DNA from 2 places in the Rhizobium sp. RU35A genome. Region 1 is predicted to be linked to the other one. Evidence: predicted binding sites of a transcription regulator. Region 1 holds the regulator's gene; the other holds the start of a gene.

What was found. Region 1 encodes LexA, which represses DNA repair genes until DNA is damaged. Its sites were predicted from a motif close to TGTTCNNNNTGTGTTCNG; they were not measured.
Region 2: F3H95_RS03150 (glycosyl transferase) is a predicted target of LexA. The motif match lies at 4,521-4,538, and genes of this name have one in related genera.

The regions. Positions count from the first base shown of each region.
Region 1 covers NZ_FTMR01000007.1:145,932-157,766, forward strand. The annotation lists gene F3H95_RS16735 (helix-turn-helix domain-containing protein) at 1-882, opposite strand, end outside; gene F3H95_RS16740 (DNA-binding protein) at 884-1,099, opposite strand; gene F3H95_RS16745 (helix-turn-helix transcriptional regulator) at 1,160-1,756, shown strand; gene lexA (transcriptional repressor LexA) at 2,109-2,828, shown strand; gene F3H95_RS16755 (ComEC/Rec2 family competence protein) at 2,809-5,241, opposite strand; gene gltA (citrate synthase) at 5,692-6,981, shown strand; gene F3H95_RS16765 (DUF4440 domain-containing protein) at 7,131-7,514, shown strand; gene lpxB (lipid-A-disaccharide synthase) at 7,487-8,683, opposite strand; gene lpxI (UDP-2,3-diacylglucosamine diphosphatase LpxI) at 8,680-9,567, opposite strand; gene lpxA (acyl-ACP--UDP-N-acetylglucosamine O-acyltransferase) at 9,572-10,387, opposite strand; gene fabZ (3-hydroxyacyl-ACP dehydratase FabZ) at 10,384-10,851, opposite strand; gene lpxD (UDP-3-O-(3-hydroxymyristoyl)glucosamine N-acyltransferase) at 10,844-11,835, opposite strand, start outside.
Region 2 covers NZ_FTMR01000001.1:600,417-612,251, forward strand. The annotation lists gene F3H95_RS03130 (polyprenyl synthetase family protein) at 1-279, shown strand, start outside; gene F3H95_RS03135 (tetratricopeptide repeat protein) at 426-2,480, shown strand; gene F3H95_RS03140 (4-(cytidine 5'-diphospho)-2-C-methyl-D-erythritol kinase) at 2,512-3,387, shown strand; gene moaB (molybdenum cofactor biosynthesis protein B) at 3,391-3,942, shown strand; gene F3H95_RS03150 (glycosyl transferase) at 3,949-4,464, opposite strand; gene F3H95_RS03155 (PA0069 family radical SAM protein) at 4,596-5,753, shown strand; gene F3H95_RS03160 (ribonuclease HII) at 6,194-6,847, shown strand; gene F3H95_RS03165 (F0F1 ATP synthase subunit B) at 7,231-7,716, opposite strand; gene F3H95_RS03170 (F0F1 ATP synthase subunit B) at 7,723-8,331, opposite strand; gene F3H95_RS03175 (F0F1 ATP synthase subunit C) at 8,416-8,643, opposite strand; gene F3H95_RS03180 (F0F1 ATP synthase subunit A) at 8,710-9,462, opposite strand; gene F3H95_RS03185 (AtpZ/AtpI family protein) at 9,524-9,874, opposite strand; gene F3H95_RS03190 (cell wall hydrolase) at 10,102-11,235, opposite strand; gene F3H95_RS03195 (potassium transporter Kup) at 11,413-11,835, opposite strand, start outside.

The DNA of each region.
Region 1 (11,835 bases):
GTTGATATGGTGCACGTCCATGACGACGATTTCCATGGGCTGGAGACCGGCGATCGTGCGGCGGATACGGGGCTTGTTATCCTCGCTGGCCTTGCGGTCGAAATCATGCCGGTAGACAGCCTTGAAGCGCGCCTCTTGCGTGATCAGAGCATCGGGAATGCCGAAGAGCTTTTCCGCTTGTGCATTGTCATCCACCGGATAACCGTAGGCCGCTGTCAGGCGGCGCAACTCGGCGGACGCCATGAACTGGATGATCTTGCGCGTTGTTCCCTTCACGATCAGCCCGCGAATGAACTGCACGATATCCTCGGCAATGGTTTCCTTGGCGAAATCGTCAAAAGGAACGGCGTTCGACCAATACTGGTTGATGAATACCCGTTTCTGCCCCTTGTCGCGCCGGACCTTCTGCGCAAGCGCGTGAATGCCCTCGTTCTCGTAAATCTCGATCCACCTGTAGAGGGTGGATTTTGTCAGCTTGCGCCGCGATCCCGTCCAATCGAGCTTCCATTCACCGTCGAGCTTATCGATTACCGCCCTGCGTTCCGGGCTGCGGAACGGGTGAGCCAATGCCGGGGCGATGATCTCGTATTTCCAGGCCCGTTCGAAGCGGGCCGTATCATCGCCAAGACGGAGCCTTGAAACGGCCTCATCGGTCATTTGAAAGGCCTTCAAACGCTCCTGGAGATGCGGCGGAAGGCTGGAAACCTTGACCTGATATTGAATGCCGGATCGACCGCCGCGACCGTGGAAGGTTCGGACTTCAAGGGGGTGGCCATGCCAGGACATGCTTCGCCCGACCATTATCCTGTGGCAGCCACGACGAGCGTTTCGCTGATCGACGCCATACAAGCTCGCCAAGATTTGGCTGTCGATCCACTCCATCTTAAGCGGCCTTCAAGCCCGGAATGGTCGAAGGACTCTCTTCCTTCAGACCCAAGTCAACAGCGATGCGGTGACTGACACCACGCTTCCCACCCAGAGAACCGTTCAAAACCGCATAGACTGTGCGGGGATTGTAGCCTCTCCGCTCTGCCCATTCCCTGATGCTGATGCCTGCACATTCAAACTGTCGTTTGACATCTTCCCGGTTACTGATCATAGCAATCTCCTAGATGTTTCGCTGTCGAAGCACTCCATCAATATGTTTCAAAGGTGTCACATGTCAACACGAAAAAGTTTCGATAACGAAGCATCCAAGGCAATTGGGAAGCGGATTAGAGAAATTCGTGGTGACAAAACTCAAGCGGAGTTCGCCAACCTCGTCGGTGTGGATCGTGCAACATTATCGAACTACGAGAGCGGACGCAGACAACCCAATAGTGAAATTATCAAGAAGATAGCAGGAATAGGAAACGTAACTGTTGCCGCCTTGATTTTTGGCGAATACAAAACCCCATTTGAAGAATATCAAATGTCTATCAACCGAAGCATTGCTCAAGCTTCTGCGGAAAATCCGGGGTTCATACCAAAATGGTACATATCTCAGGACGAGATAGACGTAATTTTCTCGCTGAGGCGGATGTATGACGATGATGCGCGGCTAAGCATCATTCAAGAGATCGTCAACAAAGCCGAGGAATCCATAGATCATGACCGCGAACTAGATCAGGGTAAGGTTCCCCCCTATGGAGAAGCCGCTGTTGAGCGGTTGCGAGCGATACTCCAAACAGGGCGTTTCAACGAGGGATACGACCCGGAAGTTCAGTATTGGGCAACCCTCTGGGAAGAGGTGAAAAGCCCGCACAAAAAGGATTAGATTGATCACTATCCGCAAAGGTATCCGCAATCTTTTCGATCTGCGGACAAAAACATGGACGCTATCCCCAATAATGCAAGCCAACTCAGTTACTTAACCATTATGCCGGAACGGCGCAAAACGCTTCCACCGATTGGCGCATTGCGCACCCCCATTTTCCAACGAAAAATCTTTATAAATCAAGCGCGCAGGCCCGTTTTCATTCCAGAATAATTATGCGCGCCATTCCCGATTAATTATCGCGCCTCCATCAGCCGGTCACCCCAAAAACACCCGGCTTTTGGGGGCTTGCAGAACACATAAGGAACAGATAGGGTCTGTTCTGTATTTGTTTCGGGCTCGGGGTTGCCATATGCTGACACGCAAACAACAGGAACTGCTTCTGTTCATTCATGAACGCATGAAGGAGTCCGGTGTGCCGCCCTCCTTCGACGAAATGAAGGATGCGCTTGATCTGGCGTCGAAGTCCGGCATCCACCGGTTGATCACAGCCCTGGAGGAGCGCGGTTTCATTCGCCGCCTGCCAAACCGTGCCCGCGCGCTGGAAGTAATCAAGCTGCCGGAATCCTATGTGCCGCCGGCCCAGCCCCGTCGCGGCTTCTCACCCAGTGTTATCGAAGGCAGTCTCGGCAAGACGCCGCCCGCCAAGTCCGCCGCATCAGCGGCACCTGCGGAAGAATATACGGGAACGGCAACTGTTCCTGTCATGGGACGCATTGCTGCCGGCGTGCCCATCTCGGCCATCCAGAACAATACGCATTCGATTGCGGTACCGATAGAGATGCTGGGAACCGGCGAGCATTACGCACTCGAAGTGAAGGGCGATTCGATGATCGAGGCCGGCATTCTCGACGGCGATACGGTCATCATCCGCAATGGCAGCACAGCCACGCCCGGCGATATCGTGGTGGCGCTGGTGGATGACGAGGAGGCAACCCTGAAGCGGTTCCGCCGCAAGGGGGCCTCGATCGCACTGGAAGCGGCCAATCCGGCCTATGAGACCCGGATCTTCGGACCGGACCGGGTGAAGATACAAGGCAGATTGGTCGGCCTTATCCGCCGCTATCACTGACCAGCCGGCGCACCGGTTCCGGCACATCTGTCTCGAAGCTGCGGCGTCGCCAGTCATAGCTGCGATGAACGCTCCAGGGGCGCTCATGTGACATGATGGCAGCTTCCGCGCGCCAGTCTTCGACTCGTCGGCTGTCGCGAAAACGAACGATCAGGGATCCGGTGCGGCGCAAGGTCTGGGCGCTCAGCAGGAGAGCGCCGGAACGGCACTCATCGAAGCGGGCCTGTGGCGCAATGACGAGATCTGCGCGGTCGCAAGCGGTTCCGGTGAGACGATTGTCCTCAACGGTTATGAGTGTCGCCCCCTGCGAGGTGATCGCAAGACAGCCGGACGAGGGAAGACATACAAAGCGTCCCGGCTGTTTTTCGGCGTCTCTGCGCAGGGTCTGCAGGATGGTTTCCGCCTCGCCGGCCTTCAGCGGCACTTTGGCAGCGGCTCGCTGAGACTGTCTGTCGGTCGTCGTCGTGACAGTTGACGCCGGCTCCCGTTCTGTTTGCTCGATTCTCTTATTCTGTGCAGAACCCCTCTGGATTCCAGGGGCTGCCTTTCGGTTGGCCGCAGCGTCAGGCGGCGGCGACAACAGGCGCGGTGCGCTGGTCTGTTCGATGCGCAACGCATCCTGCCATTGCCGGTATAGAAAATCCGAAGGTCGGCGCCGGTTGGTCGCCGCGGCCTGCCCGTCCAGAAGGGCAACGAGGATCCCATCCTCCGAGACGAGCAGATCCGGCGAACTCGCACGCTCCGGAATGATCGTCATGGCGACAGCGGCCAGGATCAGCGGCAGACCAAGCAGACGCAGGCGCGTCCGAAGCAGCGTGAGCAGCAGGAAGCCGGCCGAGGCCAGCGGCAGGAAGCCAGCTGGCGGTCGCCCCGTCGCCACCTCGCCTCCCCAGCCTGCGACCGTTTCGGCAATCGCGATCACGCCCTGCAGCGCCCATCCCATCAGTGTCAGGAAAGGGACATCAAGCCCCAGGGGCATCAGCAGCATGCCGACCAATCCGGCCGGCATCACGACAATCGAAATCAGCGGCATGGCTGCCAGATTCCCCGCAAGACCATAGGCGGCCAGCCGGTGAAAATGAGCAAGCGAGAAGATTGTCGTCGACAGCATGCCGATCAGCGAAGTGGCCAGCACGCCCGCCGCGAAGCCGAACAACGGCAGGACGAGTCGCCCGAGGAATGAGTGCGCGCCCGCAAGCAGCCCGCGATCCTCCCAAGCTCCACCGCGCATCCAGACCTCATAGCCGGCCACGAGGGCAACAGTTGCCGCAAACGACATCTGAAAGCTTGCGCCCAGCACGGCGGATGGCGTCAGGACCAGAATCAGCACGGCTGCGAGGGCCACATTGTGCAGGCTGATCGAGGGCCGGTCGAACAGAACCGAGGCCAGCATGATGACCATCATCACGTAGGCACGTTCGGCCGAGACACCGAAACCGGAAATCAGGTAATAGGCCGTGACCAGTAGAAGCGCACCCAGGGCGGCAATCTTCTTGATCGGCACACGCTCGGCAAAGCCAGGGATGAGGCTGAGGGCTCCCCGCAGACCAACGAAGGAAATGCCGGCCGCCAGCGCCATGTTGAGCCCGGAGATCGCCACGATATGGGCAAGGCCGGCAAGGCGCAGCGCCTCCACGGTGGCTGGCGAAATCGCCCGCCGCTCATCCGTCACAATCGCGGCTGCAAAGGCACCGGCATCGCCCCCGACCACATCACGGATGCGCTGGCCGATGCTGGCACGCAGATCGAAGAGTGCGCCGTGCAACCCGGCCAGAAAGCCGCCTGGCGGTTCCGCCACGCCCAGGATGAGCGGACGCCCGTAGAAGAAGCCGACCGCACCGGTTCCTTCGAAATAGGCGGTGAAGCCGAAATCCAGCAGGCCCGGAAGCGCGGGCCCGGAGGGGGGAGACAGGCGCACACGCCCCTCGATCCGCGTGCCCGATGCCAGGGGTTCATGCGGCGCGCGCCACAGGAGCGCCACCCGCTCGGGGGGCCGGGAGAGTACCGGCTCGAAAGTTCTGAGAACATGCACCGTATAGCGCCAGCGGCCGCCCGCCACAGCCTCACGCCGCTCCACCACCCCCTCCAACCGCGTCACGACGGCTTGATCGAGAATAACGGTGGCATTCCGCAGACTTTCCAGATGGGCAAGCCCGAAGCCCGACAGGACGAGCCCCGCGACCAGCAGGCATGTTCTCCCGGCCCCCTGCCCGCGCCGTCCGGTCCAGATTGCAAGCGCGACCAGCACCGGGCCCATGGCAGACAGCCAGGCCGGTGGCGCGGCAGTGGCCGAAAACCAGAGAATGACCCCCAGCCCCAAAAACACGGGCAGAAGCAGAAAGCCGCGTCCATGGGCAAGCTCCTCCGCCAGCATGGTCTGCCACCACCGTGTCGGATCGGACCGATCACGCAATATTGACGGGGTGTCCGCCGAGATGTCCCAGGTCAGCGGAGCACGCGCCGTTCCCTCCCCCAGAAGGGCCGGAACAGGCAGAAAGGAAGGCTGGCGGAAGGCTTCCGCCTCTCGTCTCGATTCGCTCGCCGGGGTTTCCGCCTGCCTCACGCACCCTCCGCAGAATGGCGCCCGCCCTTAACAGAAATACAACCTGAACCTGTTTAGCTGCGGCGGTCAATTGCCGCTTTCTGCGGCAGAACAGGGCCAGCCTCAATTGGATCGATTGAAACGCAGAGAACCCGCCAAAGCGCTTCGCGGGAACCCGAAAACCCGGGTGAAGTTACGGATTTCGCGGTGCACAATTACCCGCGGCAAGTGCTTGGCAGCACGCGTTAGATCATATAGCTACTTTCAGAGGCTTCACTCATCTGGCGCTTTCAGCGCCTTTCCGCCCATCGGAGGATCAGTATGACGGACACAAGCGCACATCTTGGATTGGGAGAGAAGAAGGTTGACCTTCCGGTCAAGAAGGGCACGATCGGGCCTGACGTGATCGACATCGGCGCGCTCTACAAGCAGACCGGCGCCTTCACCTATGACCCCGGTTTCACCTCGACCGCGGCCTGCGAATCCAAGATCACCTTCATCGACGGCGACGAGGGCGTCCTCCTGCATCGCGGCTATCCGATCGAACAGCTGGCGGAGCATGGCGACTTCCTGGAAACCTGCTACCTGCTGCTCTACGGCGAACTGCCGACGGCTGCGCAGAAGAAGGACTTCGACTACCGCGTAACGCACCACACCATGGTGCATGAGCAGATGAGCCGCTTCTTCACCGGCTTCCGCCGCGATGCCCATCCGATGGCCGTCATGGTTGGCACGGTCGGCGCGCTCTCCGCCTTCTATCACGATTCCACCGACATCACCGATCCGCACCAGCGCATGGTCGCTTCGCTGCGCATGATCGCCAAGATGCCGACGATCGCCGCCATGGCCTACAAATACCATATCGGCCAGCCCTTCGTTTACCCGAAGAACGACCTCGACTATGCGTCGAACTTCCTGCGCATGTGCTTTGCCGTTCCCTGCGAGGAATATCAGGTCAATCCGGTTCTGGCGCGCGCCATGGACCGCATCTTCATCCTGCACGCAGATCACGAGCAGAACGCCTCCACCTCGACCGTTCGCCTTGCCGGCTCCTCGGGCGCCAACCCGTTCGCCTGCATCGCGGCTGGCATTGCCTGCCTCTGGGGCCCGGCACATGGCGGCGCCAACGAAGCGGCACTCAACATGCTGATGGAAATCGGCACGCCGGACCGCATTCCGGAATACATTGCCCGCGCCAAGGACAAGAATGACCCGTTCCGCCTGATGGGCTTCGGTCACCGCGTCTACAAGAACTATGATCCGCGCGCCAAGATCATGCAGAAGACCACGCATGAGGTTCTGGGCGAACTCGGCCACAAGGACGATCCGCTGCTGCAGGTCGCCATGGAGCTGGAAAAGATTGCGCTGACGGACGACTACTTCATCGAAAAGAAGCTCTATCCGAATATCGACTTCTATTCCGGCATCACGCTGAAGGCGATGGGCTTCCCCACCACCATGTTCACCGTGCTGTTCGCGCTTGCCCGCACCGTCGGCTGGATCGCGCAGTGGGCCGAAATGATCGAAGATCCGCAGCAGCGCATCGGCCGCCCGCGCCAGCTCTACACCGGTGCTGCCCAGCGCGACTACGTACCGGTCTCCAAGCGCTAAGCCGGCTCACAGACAGTAACAACACGGCCCGCGACCATCATCGCGGGCTTTTTTTATACCCTGCTTCTGCGACAGTGAATGCGGTTGCGATCGCGCGACGACCCTTGACTGGGACGAACGGGACGCTGCCACAACGGGAAGAGCTGCCCATGAACCGGCAAACGGCCGAGACAATCATTGCACTGGAACAGTGCCTGCACCAACCCGCCATCCGCACTGCACAAGATCGGGTGACCCATCTTCTGGCGGAGGATTTCATCGAGTTCGGAAGCTCCGGGCGTATCTTCGACCGGCAGACGACGGTCGCGGCCCTTGCAGCGGAAACACCATCCGCCCCTGATGAACGCCTCGAGACGTTGGACTATGTCGTGAAGGAGCTGGCGGGCGAGGTCGTGCTCATCACCTATCGTGCCCGCCGCACGGGATCATGGACGGGCAGCATTCGCGAAACGCTGCGCAGTTCCATATGGGCCTTCAGAGACGGCCGCTGGCAGATGATCTTTCATCAGGGAACTGTCGTGCCATCCGCGTGAGCACGGCGGTCAAGCAGCGCAAGGACCAGTCCTGCCCCGGCTTCGCCGGGTGCAACCGCCGTTGCCAGCCGCTGCCAGACAGTATTGAAGCCCTGCAGCATGGCGTGACGCTGTGGCGTATCCGCACACAGGCATTCCGCCCAACGCGCGAGATAGCCGGGCCGGACGAGATCGTTGATATGTTCGGGCAGGACCGGCTGGTCGGCAATCAGGTTCGGCAGCGAGGCGGACCAGATCCTGATGCGTGACAGCATGAACTTCATCAGCCAGTCAACCTTGTAGATGGAGACGGTCGGCACGCCGCAGAGCGCCAGTTCCAGGGTCACCGTGCCGGAAGCTGCGATCGCCATGTCGCCGTCTGCAAAGGCACGCCACTTGCTCTCGGCGCCCACCGTGATCTCGGGCCTGACGATCCAGTCGGCGGTCAGGCTGCGCACCAACGCTTCCTGCCGCGGCACGGTGGGCAACAGAAACCGCACGCGGCCATCATTGCGCTCGGACAGCAGTCGCACCGTTTCCTCAAGGGCCGGCATCAGGATTTTGATCTCTGTGGACCGCGATCCCGGCAGGATGATGATCGTCTTGATACCTTCGTCCCCGGGAAGTCCGCGCCCGGCACGCGCTGCGCGGACCCTGAGGACATCTGGGTCCGCCGTCAGACGGTGACCGATGAAGTCCGTCTTCGGGCCGCCGAGTCGCTGCATAGCCTCCGGTTCGAACGGCAGAACAGCCAGCACCTGATCGACATAGGCGAGCATCTCGGTTGCCCGGTGCTCCTTCCAGGCCCAGACGCTCGGGCACACATAATCAACGACAGGCAGGTCCGGCAGCGCCTTGCGTACGCGCCGGGCGACACGATGGGTGAAATCCGGGCTGTCGATGATGATCAGCACATCGGGCCGTGCCGCAATGATCGCATCTGCCGTCTGACGGATGCGCCGCATCAACTGCGGCAGGCGCTTCAGCACCTGGGTCAGGCCCATGATGGAAAGCTCCGAAAAGTCGAACAGCGAATCCAACCCCTCGGCTTCCAATGCGTCCCCCCCGACGCCGATGAGTTCAATAGAACCCGGCCAGCGATGCTTCAGATGCGCAACGAGATCTCCGCCCAGCAGATCGCCGGAAACTTCACCGGCAATGACACCGATTTTCAGCACCCGTTCGCTCATGATCCGATGCCCAGCGACGGCAATCCCGCGTCGATGCCGCAGACGAAAACACCAGCATCATCGGCGGCCTTCAACATGGTTTCGCGCTCCACGATCAAAGCCCGGCCGGCTTCCACGGCAATGCCCCCGAGACCCGCCGATACGATGGCGGTGATGGTGGAGGGGCCAATCGTCGGCAAATCGGCCCGCATGTCCTGTTGCGGCTTGCAGAGCTTGACGAGGGCGCCGCGTCGGCGTCGCGACACGCGACCCGAGGCGCGCAGCTCGCCAACGCGATACACCATGGCATCGGTCCCTTCCACGCCCTCCAGGGCAACGATGCGTCCGCCAACGCTGACGGCGCCCTGTCCTACATCGAGCTGGCCGAGAAGCCTTGCAGCCTCTGCACCGCGCGCAATATCGCGACGATCCTCGTCGGTCGGCGTGTGGCGGCCGAGCGTGCCGGTATCGGCCAGCAGGCCAGGCAGAATTTCATGGACCCCGACCACCCGGCAACCCATGCCTTCGAACAGGCTGATGACCATGCGAAGCACCGCGTCATCCCCGCCAGCAAGCAGGGTCTTCAACGCCTGCGGCAGTTTGAGGAGGGTCGAAACCGTCGGGCGAATCTGGCGCAGTTCAGGACGCCGCCGCACCCCGCCGGACATCACGACACGCTTGACCCCTCGCTCGCGCAACAGCCTTTCGATACGCACCTGGTCGCCCACGCCGGCCACAGCATGATCGAAGGCGGAAAAATCGCGATCCGCCTCATCCTCAAGGCAGATGACAAAGGGCTCATCGCCTGCCGCACGGGCGGCTTCCGCCACATGCAGAGGCAGGAAGCCATGGCCAGCAATGATCGCCAGACGTCCCGTCCGGTCGCGAACGGGAGCGGACGCCACGGCCTTACGCCTTGCCGCGATAGGGCGAAGAAATCGCCCGGTCGCTGTCGGCCAGGATGAAGTCGATGACCTCAATCGCTTCCGGGCAGTCAAGAAATTCGTCGCGGATCGCAGCCGCCTTCGGGCGAATGGCGCCCTCGCCGTCAAAGATCGCCTTGTAGGCCTTGCGCACCTGATGGATGACGGCACGGTCGATCCCGGCACGGGTCATGCCGACGACATTCAGTCCCCCCAGCAGACCCGGATTGCCGTTCAGCATGCCATAGGGAATGACGTCGTAATTGACGGCAGACAGGCCGCCGATGAAGGCCTGACGGCCGATGCGGCTGAACTGATGCACGGCGCAGCCACCGCTGAGGATCGCGCGATCCGCCACCTGCACATGGCCGGCCAGCATGACGTTGTTGGACAGGATGATGCCATTGCCCAGGCGGCAATCATGCGCCACATGCGAATTGGCGAGGAAGAGGCAGTCATCACCAACGCTGGTGATGCCGCCGCCGCCGACCGTTCCGGTGTTCATCGTGACGCCTTCGCGCATGGTGCAGCGCGCGCCAATCACCAGACGCGAATCCTCGCCGGCCTCATGAAGGCTCTGGGATACGCCCCCGATCACTGCCATCGGAAAAATGCGCGAGCCCTTGCCGACCTCGGTCAAACCCGTGACGACCGCATTCGAAACGACCTCGACATCATCATGCAGGACGACACGCGGGCCGATCCGGCAGAACGGCCCGATGACAACGTTCTCGCCAATGACGGCGCCGTCTTCCACGACGGCATGCGGATGGATTCGGGCGCTGGCAGCAATCGTGCTCATGCATCGTCCTTCGTGCGGATCATGGCGCCGATATCGGCCTCCGCGACGAGAACACCATCCACCTTGGCATCGCAGTGGAACTTCCAGATATTGCCGCGCTGCTTCAGCTTGGCGACATGATATTCCACACGATCACCCGGCACGACCGGACGGCGGAAGCGCGCATTGTCGATGGTCATGAAGTAGACGAGATTGCCGGTTTCACCCTGTTTTCGTGCGCAGATCGCACCTGCGGTCTGCGCCATCCCCTCGACGAGCAGCACACCCGGCATGATCGGCCGCTCTGGAAAATGTCCGGTGAAATGCGGCTCGTTGGCGCTGACATTCTTCACACCAATAGCACTCTCGTCGCCGTTGATCTCGATGATGCGATCAACCAGCAGGAAGGGATACCGATGCGGCAGAAGCTTCATGATCTCCTGAATATCGACGGAGTCGAGCGTTGCCTTTTCCTGCTCAGCCATTCCTTTTTCCTCTTTTCTTCGACCGTTCGTCAGACCGCGCAAGCACCTCTGCCATATCGCGCAGGTAATCCTGCATGGGCCGGGCCGGGTGGCCACCAAAACGGGCGCCTGCCGGCACAGATCCGATCACGGCAGCCGCTGCACCGATCTGTGCGCCATTGCCGATGGTGATATGGCCATTGACGCCGGTTGCACCGCCGATCTGCACGCCATCGCCGATACGCGTCGAGCCCGCTATACCAACACCGCTGGCAAAAGCGCAATGCCGGCCGATCCTAACATTGTGGCCGACCTGAACCTGATTGTCGATTTTGGTACCTTCGCCGATCACGGTATCGTCCATCGCGCCGCGGTCGATCGTCGTGTTCGCGCCGATTTCGACATTATCCTGAATGATAACCCGGCCGATCTGCACCATTTTCAGCATGCCGGCAGGACCAGGCGCAAAGCCGAAGCCATCTTGGCCGATGCGCGCCCCATTGTGAATGATCACGCCATTGCCGATGAGCGCACACATGACAGACGCCGTCGGCGCAACACAGCAGTTGCGACCGATCTTGACATCCGCACCGATAACCGCACCTGCACCGATGCGCGTTCCGGACCCGATTTCAACATGCGCGCCAATGACCGCCATCGGCTCAACGGTGACACCGGCCTCCAGCCGGGCAGTCGGGTCGACATAGGCTGCCGGCGAAATGCCCTCGCCAGAGACAGTCGGAACAACCCGCATCGCCTTTGGATGCAGAAACGCGCCGGCACGCGCAAAGGCCGTATGCGGCTTCGGCGTGGACAAGATGGCGATATGACTGGGGATCAGAGGCTGAAGTGCCGGCTCACAAAGAATGGCTGTGGCATTGCAGGTCTCGAGCTCGTCTCGAAATTTACGCGAGAGAATGTAGCAAACATCCCCTTCGCCCGCCCGCGAAACTGGCGAAACGGAGCGCACCAGACGCTCCGCCTTCGTTTCATCCAGCAATTCCG
Region 2 (11,835 bases), on a different contig from region 1:
GAAGGCAAGATCACGCTGCCGGTCATCCTCTCCTATCGTCGCGGCACGGCCGACGAACGCGCCTTCTGGAAAACGGCGATCGAACAGGGCGAGAGCACCGACGAGAACCTGGCGCGCGCCCTGACCCTGATCGGCAAGTACAATGGCCTCGGCGACACCATTGCGCGGGCCAAGCATTACGGCACGATCGCGCGCGATGCGCTGTCGCCGTTGCCGGAATCGGCCCACAAGGCCGCGCTGATGGAAGTGATCGACTTCTGCATCGAGCGCGTAAACTGAGCATTGCGGGGGGCTTTTGATCCCCCGCGGCAACGGCGAGATTCTTGCGGAGCTGCTCTAAAAAAGCCATTCTGTGGTGAATCATCGGCCGAGGATTCCCATGGCAGCCACAGTGCTGCCGACAGCTTTTCATGAGAGGCACCTTCATGCGGCAGAAACTCGCCCATCGTCTGCTTTCCAGCGCGGCCTTCGGCGCCGTGCTTCTGCTGGCGACGGCAACGCCTCATCTGGCCGGAGCACAGGACCAGACGCAGCAACCTGCCGTCACCCAGCCCGTCGCCGCACCCGCCAATGATCCGGTAACCGAAGAGCCCGCCTTCGACGCCAGCCGCGTGAACAGTTTTTCAGGCGCCTTCCTGGCTGCCCGCACGGCCGATGTCGACCATGACTACGCAACAGCCATCGCGCTTTACCGCAAGGCGCTCGATTTCGACCCGGCCAATCTCGACATCCGCGAACGGCTGATGATCTCGCTCCTGATGAACGGCGAATTCGACGAGAGCCTGAAGCAGGTGGATGCGCTGAAGGAAGACACCTCGGTGGAGCGCATCACCAAGATCGTGCGCGGCCTCGATGCCATCCGCAAGGGCGATTATCCGGAAGCCGAGAAGGTGCTGGCCTACAAGGGCCTGAACGATCTCGACCGGCTGACGCAGGCGCTGATATCCGCCTGGGCCAAGGTTGGCGCCGGCAAGGGCAAGGACGCCATCAGCCTCGTCAAGGGTCTCAAGGGGCCGGACTGGTTCAAGGTGTTCACCGATTACCAGATCGGCAGCATGGCGCTGATGTCCGGCGACGATGCCACCGCCCGGACCTATCTGAAGGCGGCGATCACCAGCGAGGAAGGTGTGGCCACCACGCCGGATACCTTCATGCGCGCCGTGATGGCGCTCGCCCGGATGGAAGCCGCCGATGGCCGCAAGCAGCAGGCGCTCGATGCCATTTCCGTGGCCGAGCGGCTGGTGACCAACTACGCGCCGCTGAAGGCGCTGCGCCAGAGCATCGAAAAGGGCGAGAAGCCCGAGCAGCAGGTGACCAATGCCGTGGAAGGCGCTGCCAGCGTGCTGTTTTCCGTCGGCAGCGCGCTGAACCGCCAGGGCGCGGAGGAAATGGTCTCGCTCTATCTACAAATGTCGCATGCACTCGATCCGAAGAGCGCCGACACGCTGATCCTGCTTGGCGGCATTGCCGAGAAGCTGGAGCAGCCGAAGCAGGCAATCGAGCTGTACGGCCGGGTGCCGGAAGGCTCTCCCATGCGCCGCATTTCCGAGCTGCAGCTTGGCCTGACGCTGGCCCAGTCCGGCGATGTGGCCGGGGCGCGCCAGCACCTGCAGTCCCTGATCGCCTCCGACCCGACCGACCTTCGCAGCTACATCGCCTATGGCAGCGTTCTCTCCGATGCCAAGGACTATGCGGAAATGGCGCGCAACTACGACCGCGCCGTCGACGTGGTCGGCCCCGTGCCGCGCCAGTCCGACTGGTCGATCTTCTTCCAGCGCGGCATTGCCTATGAACGGTTGAAGGAATGGGACAAGGCGGAACCGAATTTCCGCAAGGCGCTGGAGCTCAATCCGGACCAGCCCTCGGTTCTCAACTATCTCGGCTATTCCTGGGTCGACATGAACCGCAATCTCGACGAGGGCCTGGAGATGATCCGCAAGGCCGTCGAGCTGCGTCCCGATGACGGCTACATCGTCGATTCGCTCGGCTGGGCCTATTATCGTCTCGGCCGCTACGACGAGGCGGTGGAAGAGCTGGAGCGAGCCGTGGAACTGCGCGCCGGCGATGCCGCGATCAACGACCATCTGGGCGATGCCTACTGGCGCGTGGGCCGCAAGCTCGAGGCAAAATACCAGTGGCAGCGCGCGCTGACCATGAAGCCGGAGCTGACGGAAATTCCGAAGATCGAGCAGAAGATCCGCGAGGGTCTTGCCGATGCCGGCCCGCCGCCGGTGAAGACCGCCATGGCCTCGCCTGCGGCGACCGCACCTGCCGTTGCCGCGCAGCAGGATGCGACAAGCGACGCAAAGCCCTCCAACTACACGGTCAATGACGGCGACACGCTGTGGAAGATTGCGGTGGAGCAGCTCGGCGACGGCGACCGGTTCCGCGAGTTGATCCGGGCCAATCCGGCGCTTCGTCGCAACCCGGACCGGCTGTTCCCGGGCCAGGTGCTGGAACTGCCGGGCCCTGCCAACTGAGACCCTTCGACCAGAGTGACATCCTGAGGCAATGACAGGCAGCATCCGCGAAACGGCGCCGGCCAAGATCAATCTGGCGCTGCACGTCACCGGCCGCCGGGCGGATGGCTATCATCTGCTCGACAGCCTGGTGACCTTTGCCACCGACGGCGACGGACTGCATCTGAGCCCGGCTTCTGAGGACAGCTTTCGCGTGACGGGCCGGTTCGGCGCGCTGCTCGGCGCGGGAGAGGACAATCTCGTTATTCGCGCGCGCGACCTTTTGCGCACAGCCGTTCGGTCCACCGGCCACGCGACGCCGCCGGTGGAGATCACGCTCGACAAGGCGCTGCCCATCGCCTCCGGCATCGGCGGCGGATCGGCGGATGCGGCGGCAACCCTGCGCGGTCTTTGCCGCCTCTGGAATATCCGCCTGCCGGACGACGCCATGAAGGCACTGGCGCTGTCGCTGGGGGCCGATGTGCCGATGTGTCTTGCCAGCCGGCCCGCTCTGGCGCGCGGCATCGGCGAGGAGCTGACCCCCGTTCCGGCTCTCCCGAGTCTCGCGCTGGTGCTGGTCAATCCGCTGGTCTCGGTCTCGACGCCGGAGATCTTTCGCCGTCTGGAGCGGCGCGACAACGATCCGATGCCGCCGCTGCCCGTCGATCGGCAGGCCGACTGGACGGCTTTCCTCGCCAGCCAGCGCAACGATCTCGAGCCGCCGGCCCGCGCCTTGGTCGATGAAATCGTCACGGTGTCCGGCGCGCTTGCGGCCAGCGGAGCGTCACTGGTGCGGATGTCCGGCTCCGGCGCCACCTGCTTCGGCCTCTATGCGGCACCCGCCGAGGCGGAGCGTGCCGCCCGCAGGCTGACGGAACAGCATCCGCTCTGGTATGTTCAGCCAACGAGCACCGTTTGCGGAGAGTGAGTGATGAACCGTCTCGATGAAAGCCGCCCCTTCATTCCGGTCGGCATTGCCGTGCTGACGGTGTCGGACACACGGACCCTCGCCGACGACCGCTCCGGCGATACGCTGGTGGCGCGCATTGCCGAGGCCGGCCACCGGCTGGTGACGCGCGCCATCGTGCCGGATGATCGCGAGGCCATTTTCGAGACCGTGCGCAACTGGACGCTGGCGGACGGGATCGACGTGGTGATCACGACAGGCGGAACCGGCTTTACCGGCCGCGACGTGACGCCCGAAGCACTGGAGCCGCTGTTCGAGAAGCGGATGGACGGCTTTTCCGAGGTGTTCCACCGCATCTCCTACGACAAGATCGGCACCTCGACGATCCAGTCGCGCGCGACGGGCGGTGTTGCCAACGCCACCTTCATCTTCGTGCTGCCGGGATCGCCCGGCGCCTGCAAGGATGCCTGGGACGGCATTCTGAAAGCCCAGCTCGACTACCGGCACATGCCCTGCAATTTCGTGGAGATCATGCCGCGGCTGGACGAACACCTGCGGCGCGGTGGCAAGGGCTGAACAGCCTCAACTGCGGGCCGCCCAGGCCGGCACCATTTCGCTCACCAGCCGAAAGGCGCGCGTCTGACTTCTCGCAAGATCGGCAAGCCCCATGCCGGCGCGCGTTCGCGCCAGGGCTTCCGCCTTCTGCACGACAAGGCCGTGCTCCAGCGGCGCCGGCCGCGTGACAAGCCGCGCCACCAGCGAACGGCGGTGATTGCGGGACGGCGAAAAGCGGGCCGCCTGACGGTTCATCGCCATGTGTTCGGCCACCTCGTCGATCCAGCCGATCTGCGGGCGGGCGCCGGGCTCGATCAGCAGCAGCCATTCGCCGCGGGTAGCACGCAACACGTCGTCAAGCCGCCAGTCCACATGGAAACGGCAGCCGGCGGCATCCGCGACCCTTGACGAGGCATCCTGCGAGCCGCGATCGAGCACGCTGACATCGCTGACGAGACCTTCCACGGCACCCGCGACCAGCACGGACAGGGTCTGCGCCAGCTCGGTTTCCTGATCTTTGCATTCCATCAGCACACTCAGCATGTCTCCTGCTTTATCGCATCGCAGCAGGAATTGCCACAAAGCCGTCATGCCGAATTTGTTCTTGCAATGTTCTCTTTTCTGCCCTACCAATAGAGCCACGGTGATCGCTGGATCGGCCGCAGGAGTTTCCCATGAACGAGCTGTCCCATTTGCGGCAGGACGCCCTTGCGCCTGCCCACACGGCGGATATTGCCGATGCCCTGGTGCAATCCTCGGGGCTCAGGATCGACATCGACCGGCGGCGCGGGCGCGGCGCGGGGCTGAACCCCAGCGGTCGTTTCGAGAGCGAACGGCGCGAGGTCTTTGACGACGGCTGGCAGACGCTGGAGGAGCTGGAGCCCTTCCGCACCGAGGTGCAGGTGGAAAAGCCGCGGACAATCATCACGCGCAACGAATCTCCCGACATTCCCTTCGACCGCTCGGTGACCCCCTATCGCGGCTGCGAGCATGGCTGCATCTATTGCTTTGCACGCCCCACTCACAGCTATATGGGCCTTTCGGCGGGCCTGGACTTCGAGGCAAAACTGTTTGCCAAGCCGGATGCGCCGAGACTGCTGGAGCGGGAACTCAGCCGGCAGGACTACAAGGTCCGGACGATCGCCATCGGCACCAATACCGACCCCTACCAGCCGATCGAGCGCGAATGGCGAGTGATGCGGCAGATGCTGGAGGTTCTCGCCAAGGCCGGCCATCCGGTGATGATCGTGACGAAATCGGCGCTGGTGACGCGCGACATCGATATTCTCTCGGCGATGGCGGCCAAGGGGCTCGCCAAGGTAGGTATTTCGGTGACGACTCTGGACCGCAAGCTGGCCCGCAGCATGGAGCCGCGCGCGGCAACGCCGACACGGCGGCTGGAAGCGATCCGGCAGCTGACCGAGGCCGGTATCCCGACCAGCGTTCTGGTGGCCCCCGTCATCCCGGCGCTGAACGACCACGAGATCGAACGCATCCTTGACGCCGCCAGGGCTGCGGGCGCGACGGAAGCAAGCTACGTGCTGCTGCGCCTGCCGCTGGAGGTAAGCCCCCTCTTCCGCGACTGGCTGTTGCGCCATTATCCGGACCGCTATCGCCATGTGATGTCGCTGGTGCGCTCCATGCGCGGCGGCAAGGATTACGACGCCGAGTTCGGCAAGCGCATGAAGGGTGCCGGTCCCTATGCCTGGCAGATCTCGCGGCGCTTTGAACTGGCCACCAAGCGCCTCGGCCTCGGCCGCCGCGGCATGCCACTGCGCGACGACCTGTTCGTGCCGCCGGCGGGCGGCGGCGTGCAGCTGTCGCTGCTCTGATGGAGGCATTCGCGCCTCGTGTTGGGCGCAGGCAGCGGGCAAGCAGGGCATCGCGCCGGAGGGACATAAGGTGGTGGCGGATCATGCCGTCTCCCCCCAGCCTCGGAGGGGGAAATCCCAGACAACGTGGCGTTCTCATCCCGGCTGCCCATGCTCTGAAGTGACCGAGACGGCGGCCAGGCCTGGAACACACAGATAAAGGTGCGTCAGCGGTTTGGGTTCGGACTGCGCGACAACAGAGAATGGAGCCTTTCGTGTCATCCCGCTGTCACCGAACGGCTCTGGAATGAATGAGACCAAAGGTCTTCGGCACGGTCCACCGCCTCATCCGTGCCGGAACACCCCGGCCCGCCTTCCCCTAGGGCGGTCGTAAGCGTTGCCGCATGATACGCTTGGCCGGGGCTTGCAGGGGGTCGGGTGCGCGTGCCAGTTTCCGCCGCATGTCACTGAGCACGCCACCCGACTCTCCCCGCCTTTTCGACGAGGTCCCTCTCGCTCCCGATTTCAGCCTGGAGCTTGCCGCCCGGCGAGCCGGTCACTGGCCGGTTGCCGGCACGGACGAGGCAGGTCGGGGGCCGCTTGCCGGTCCTGTCGTGGCGGCCGCCGTCATTCTCGACCCCGATCACATTCCCTTAGGTCTCAACGATTCCAAGCAATTGTCGCTGAAAGTGCGGGAACGGCTGTATGACGAGATCATGGCAACCGCCCATGTGGCGATCGCCTCGTCCGGCCCGCGGCATATCGACGAAAAAAACATCTTGCGGGCGAGCCTCGACGCCATGCGCCGCGCTATCCTGTCGCTTCCGGTGGCGCCGGCGATGGTTCTGGCCGATGGCCGCGATGTGCCGCCGGGCATCTGTTGTCCGGGCCGCGCGGTGATCAAGGGCGATTCCCGCTCGCTGTCGATTGCGGCGGCTTCCATCATTGCGAAGGTGATGCGGGACCGCATGATGGAGCGCGCGCATGCCGTCTACCCCGCCTATGGCTTTGCCGGCCATGCCGGCTATGGAACAGCCCGGCACCGCGCCGCCATCCTGAGCGACGGCCCCTGCCCGCTGCACCGCATGAGTTTTCGCCCGCTGCGCCGGGATTGAGCGCGCTCGCCCCTGCTCAAACCTTTGACCATCCACGGGACAACGTGTGCCTGACGCTGACTGCCCGCGCGTCCTGGTCCATTTGTGTCGCAGCCAGCCGCGGCAGTCTTGATCGCGCGCCTCGTGCCGCGATCAAGACTGCCGTCCACTGATCCATGTTGCCGTCAGAATGCTTGCAAGCCCCACAGACCGGAACCGGCGACATGCGATCATCTGCAGCAAAACATACATGAAAGCTGCGGACGGCGACGACAGGACCAAAGCCAAGGGAACCGGCAGCAGGTCGAGGAGGATGGTGCGGTTCCCCGAAAATGCTGCAAACGAAAAAGCCGGACCCCAGGCCCGGCTTTTCAAATCACATCGGGATGGCGCCCGGACCGATCTCAGTTCAGGCGCGACTTCACCTGACCAACCGACTGCGCAAACAGCGACTGCTGAACCGAGGCATCGGCCTTGGCGGCAATCACCTTCTGGGCGGCAGCCACGGCCAGATCGACTGCGGCGGAGCGCACGGCGCCGATGGCGTCTGCCTCGGCCTGGCGGATCTTCTGTTCGGAGAGTGCATTGCGGCGGGCGACGAACTCTTCCGTCTTCTGCCGTGCTTCCTCGGTCAGCGCTGCGGCTTCACGCTCGGCGACAGCCAGAATGTGGGCGGCTTCCGCTTCCGCTTCCTTGCGCTTGCGCTGATATTCGGCGAGCAGCGCCTGGGCTTCCTCGCGCAGACGCTTCGCCTGCTCCAGCTCGTCACGAATGTTGTCGGCGCGCTTGTCGAGGGCCTGGCCGATCATGCCCGGCACCTTGAGATAGGCGATCAGGACGAGGAAGAGAACGAGGCCGACAAAGGCGAAAAATGTTGCATCAAATGCCATGGTCGATCACGCCTCCACCTTGGCGGCAGCAACTGCAGCCTTGACGTCTTCCGGGGTTGCCTTGGCGCCGATCAGCTGATCGACGATGGCCGCTGCAGTCTCCTCGGCAATCGAGCCGACCTCTGCAAAGGCACGGGCCTTGATGTCGGCGATGCGGGCTTCCGCAGCCGACAGCTTGGCGGACAGCTCGGCTTCGATCGATGCACGATCGGCAGCAGCCTTCGCCTTGGCGGCGTCACGGGCCTGATCGGCAATGCTGCCGGCCTTGGCGCGGGCAGCCGCGAGTTCCTTTTCATAGGTCTCGACGGCGGCATCTGCTTCCGCCTTCAGGCGCGAGGCCTCATCGAGATCCTGGGCAATCCGGTCATGGCGGTGTTCGAGAATGCCGCCGACGCGGGGCACGATCACCTTCTGCATGACCAGATAGAAGAACCCGAAGGTGATGACCAGCCACAGAAGCTGCGACGGGTAGGTCGACTGGTCAAACGGCGGAAATACGCCGGTACCATGTTCGCCATGGGCCACGCCGGTTTCCGTGTGCACGTTGCCAGCTGCTCCATGGGTTTCGCCATTGGCCGGCGCGCCGTCCTGCGCGAATGCCGGTGTCACGAACATCATCACCTCCAGGGGTATTCAATAGAGAAGATCACGGCGCGCCGTTGAACCGCGCGGCCGTGATCCCATACGGTTTGCCGGCTATCAGACGGCGAACAGCAGGAGGAGAGCTACGAGCAGCGAGAAGATGCCCAGAGCTTCCGTAACGGCGAAGCCGAATACCAGACGGCCGAACTGGCTGTCAGCGGCAGACGGGTTGCGCAGAGCGCCGGAGAGGTAGTTGCCGAAGATGTTGCCGAGGCCGAGAGCCGTGCCGGCCATGCCAAAGCAAGCCAGACCTGCACCGATGAACTTTGCTGCTTCCGCTTCCATGTGAATGCTCCTTCGAATGGGTTGTTGCGGCGGATGACTGACGCTTCAATACGCCAATGTCGCTCCTCAGTGGCCGCCCGGATGGACCGCGTCGTTGAGGTACATGCATGTCAGCACCGCAAAGACGTAGGCCTGCAGGAAGGCTACGAGGAATTCGAGACCGGTCAGAGCGACCGTCATGATCAGGGGCAGGATCGCGCCACCGATTCCGATTGCGCCAAGGGCTCCGAGCGACACGACGAAGCCGGAGAACACCTTGAGCGTGATGTGTCCCGCCAGCATGTTGGCGAAAAGACGAACCGACAGCGAAATCGGACGGGACAGGAAACTGATGATTTCAATGGCCACCACGAGCGGCAGAAGCACGCCCGGAACGCCGCTCGGAACGAACACGTTCAGGAAATGCAGGCCATGCTTGTAGAAGCCATAGACGAGAACCGTGCCGATGACGAACAGCGCCAGCGCGAAGGTGACGATGATCTGGCTGGTCACGGTGAAGAAGTAAGGGAACATGCCGAGCAGGTTTGCCGTCAGCACGAACATGAACAGCGAGAACACCATCGGGAAGAATTTCATCCCGTGGCTGCCCGCCCCTTCACGCAGCATGGAGGCAATGAACTCGTAGGACATTTCCGCAACCGACTGGGCGCGCGACGGAACGAGGCCACGGCTGGACGTCGAGAAATACAGGAAGCCGGCGGCGCAGGCCACCGTGGCCACCATGAACAGCGAGGCATTGGTGAACGAGAAGTCCATGCCACCGATCTCAATCGGCACGATCTTCGAGATCTGGAACTGATGGGTCGGATCGTTAGACACCGCTCTACCTTCTTTCTTCCTTGCACCCGCCACAATCGGCAGATTAACTCATCACGTCGTTTTACCGATCGTCCTTGCGGTCACCCGGCCGAAGAGGCCCCGGCTGGGCAACCACGCCCAGGCTCCGCATGACGTTCAGCACTCCGGCACAGAAACCGAGAAGAAGAAGAATGATCATCCCCCACGGCGTCGTCCCGGCAAAACGGTCGACCACATAGCCGAGCACGGCCCCAACGGCGATGGCAGCGATGAATTCCGATGAAATCTTCAGCCCGAGCGCCATGCCTTTACGGCTTTCCTCGGACCGGCTTTCCCTGGCCTTCCCCACTGCCTCGCCTTTTGCCCTCTCTGCCAGTTTGGCGGAAAGATCCTTGCGGCGCTGCTCCAGACTGTCGTCGCGGTCCCCGGTCATGCATCCCCCTGGCCTTGCCTGCCCTGACCGAAAGATCAAAGCCTCTCTCGAAGCCCGGGAAATAGCGCCTTCCGGCCCGTTTCGAAGTCGCGCGCACCATAGTTTTGCGCGCACCCATAGTCAAGGCGTCAAAAGACGCTCATCCAGAACAAATTAACCGCGAATTTTCAATCGTTTAAGTCACAACCGGATCAAGTCGCGATCCGTTGTTGACGGAATCACACATTTCAGCTCCAGCCGCCGCCATGGGTGCGGTAGAAAACGTGAAGCCCGATGCGGCCGACCTTTTCCATGCTTCTGGCCCAGGAGGGCCGCACATAGACGGCGTGATAGTGAGTGGCGGAGCCGACTTCCGGCAGCCAGATCTTGCCGGCCGTCACGGCGATCGCCACCTCGCGCGCGGTTGCCCAGTGCTCGCGGGAGCGGACGCGGTCACGGATGTCGTCGCAGGCAAAGGAGAACTGACAGCGGTTGCGCCAGTCCTTGTTCTGGTAGACGACGCCGCAGATCGTGTGGGGATAGGCGGGATTGCGCACGCGGTTGAGGATGACCTGCGCCACCGCCGCCTGCCCCTTCACCGATTCCCCGCGTGCCTCGAAATAGATGCCCGACGCCAGGCACTGCTGCTCTTCCGGCGCAAAGACAGTGGCCGGCAGGGCAGTTGCGGCCCAGGCATGGTCATGCGGGCCGATCTCCGGCACGAAGCGCCCTTCGTCGGCCGGCTTGCCCAGCAGCGCATCGAAGGGGGAACGGCCGGGCTTTCGGGCGATCGAAGGCGCATAGGCGCTCGCCAGGATGTCGCCTCCCGGATTGGTGACGAGACTGGCCACCATCGGCGAGAGACCGAGATCGAGCTGCCGGGGTTTCGGCCGGTAGAATTCGAAGGAGGCCATCTCGACCATGGCCGGCACCGGATCGGCGGGCGCGAAAGCGACGCGCTCGGCCGCCTGGGCCGGCGGAGCGAGCAGCGAACTGCTGCGCTGGAGAATGGAACCGGCAGTAAAATCCTTCGGCGGCTGCATGCGCTCCACCGCAATCACCCGGCCGCGCTTGGCGCCACGGGTGACGCGCTCCTCATCCGGCACGAGGCCGGATTTTTCGCCGGGCGCGGTGAAGGCGATGCGGCGACCGTCCGGCATTAGCATGCCGGCCCCTTCGACCATCCGCGCCTCGCTTTTGGGAAAGGCAAGCTCCGCGACATGCAGCGAGCCGGCGGGCGAATCCGTCAGCACCATGCGCCACTGGCTGCCGGGATGGACATCGCCGGACAAGAGGCCGGACAGATCCGCCTGCGCCGGAATGGAGGGTACGATCAGCCAGGCGGCAAGGCCGAAGACGATGGGCGAGGCCCACCGGTCCATCAGGGAGGCCCCCCTCCTTCTCGAACGCTTCTGACGCACACCGCAACTCCAACGCACAATCTTTCGAATGCGCGAAGGATCTAATATTAACCTAAATGGAGGGTTAACGCCCTGGTTTTCCCGGGGTCGGGGCCGGCGCTACGGCCCCGAGGAGGGATGAACCTGCCCCGAAATGCGTCAGATGATGACGTGCGAGCCGAGTTCCACCACACGGTTGGCCGGCAGATGGAAATAGTCGGACGGATCGGAGGCGGCATTGGCGAGCGCGATGAACAGCCGGTCCTGCCACATGGGCATGCCCGATTCCGCATCCGGCACCAGCTTGCGCCGTCCCAGATAGAAGGAGGTGGCCATGATGTCGAACTTGAAGCCGCATTTGCGCAAGTAGGCGAGCGCCTGCGACACGTTTTGCGACTGCATGAAGCCGAAGCGCAGCTCGACCAGCACGAAGCGATCCGACATCTTCTCCACATGGAAGCAATGCTCCTGCGAGACGCGCGGCTTGTTGACCGTGCGGATCGTCAGGATGACGTTCTTCTCGTGCAGCACATGGTTGTGCTTGAGATTGTGCATCAGCGCTGCCGGCGCCGATTCCGGATC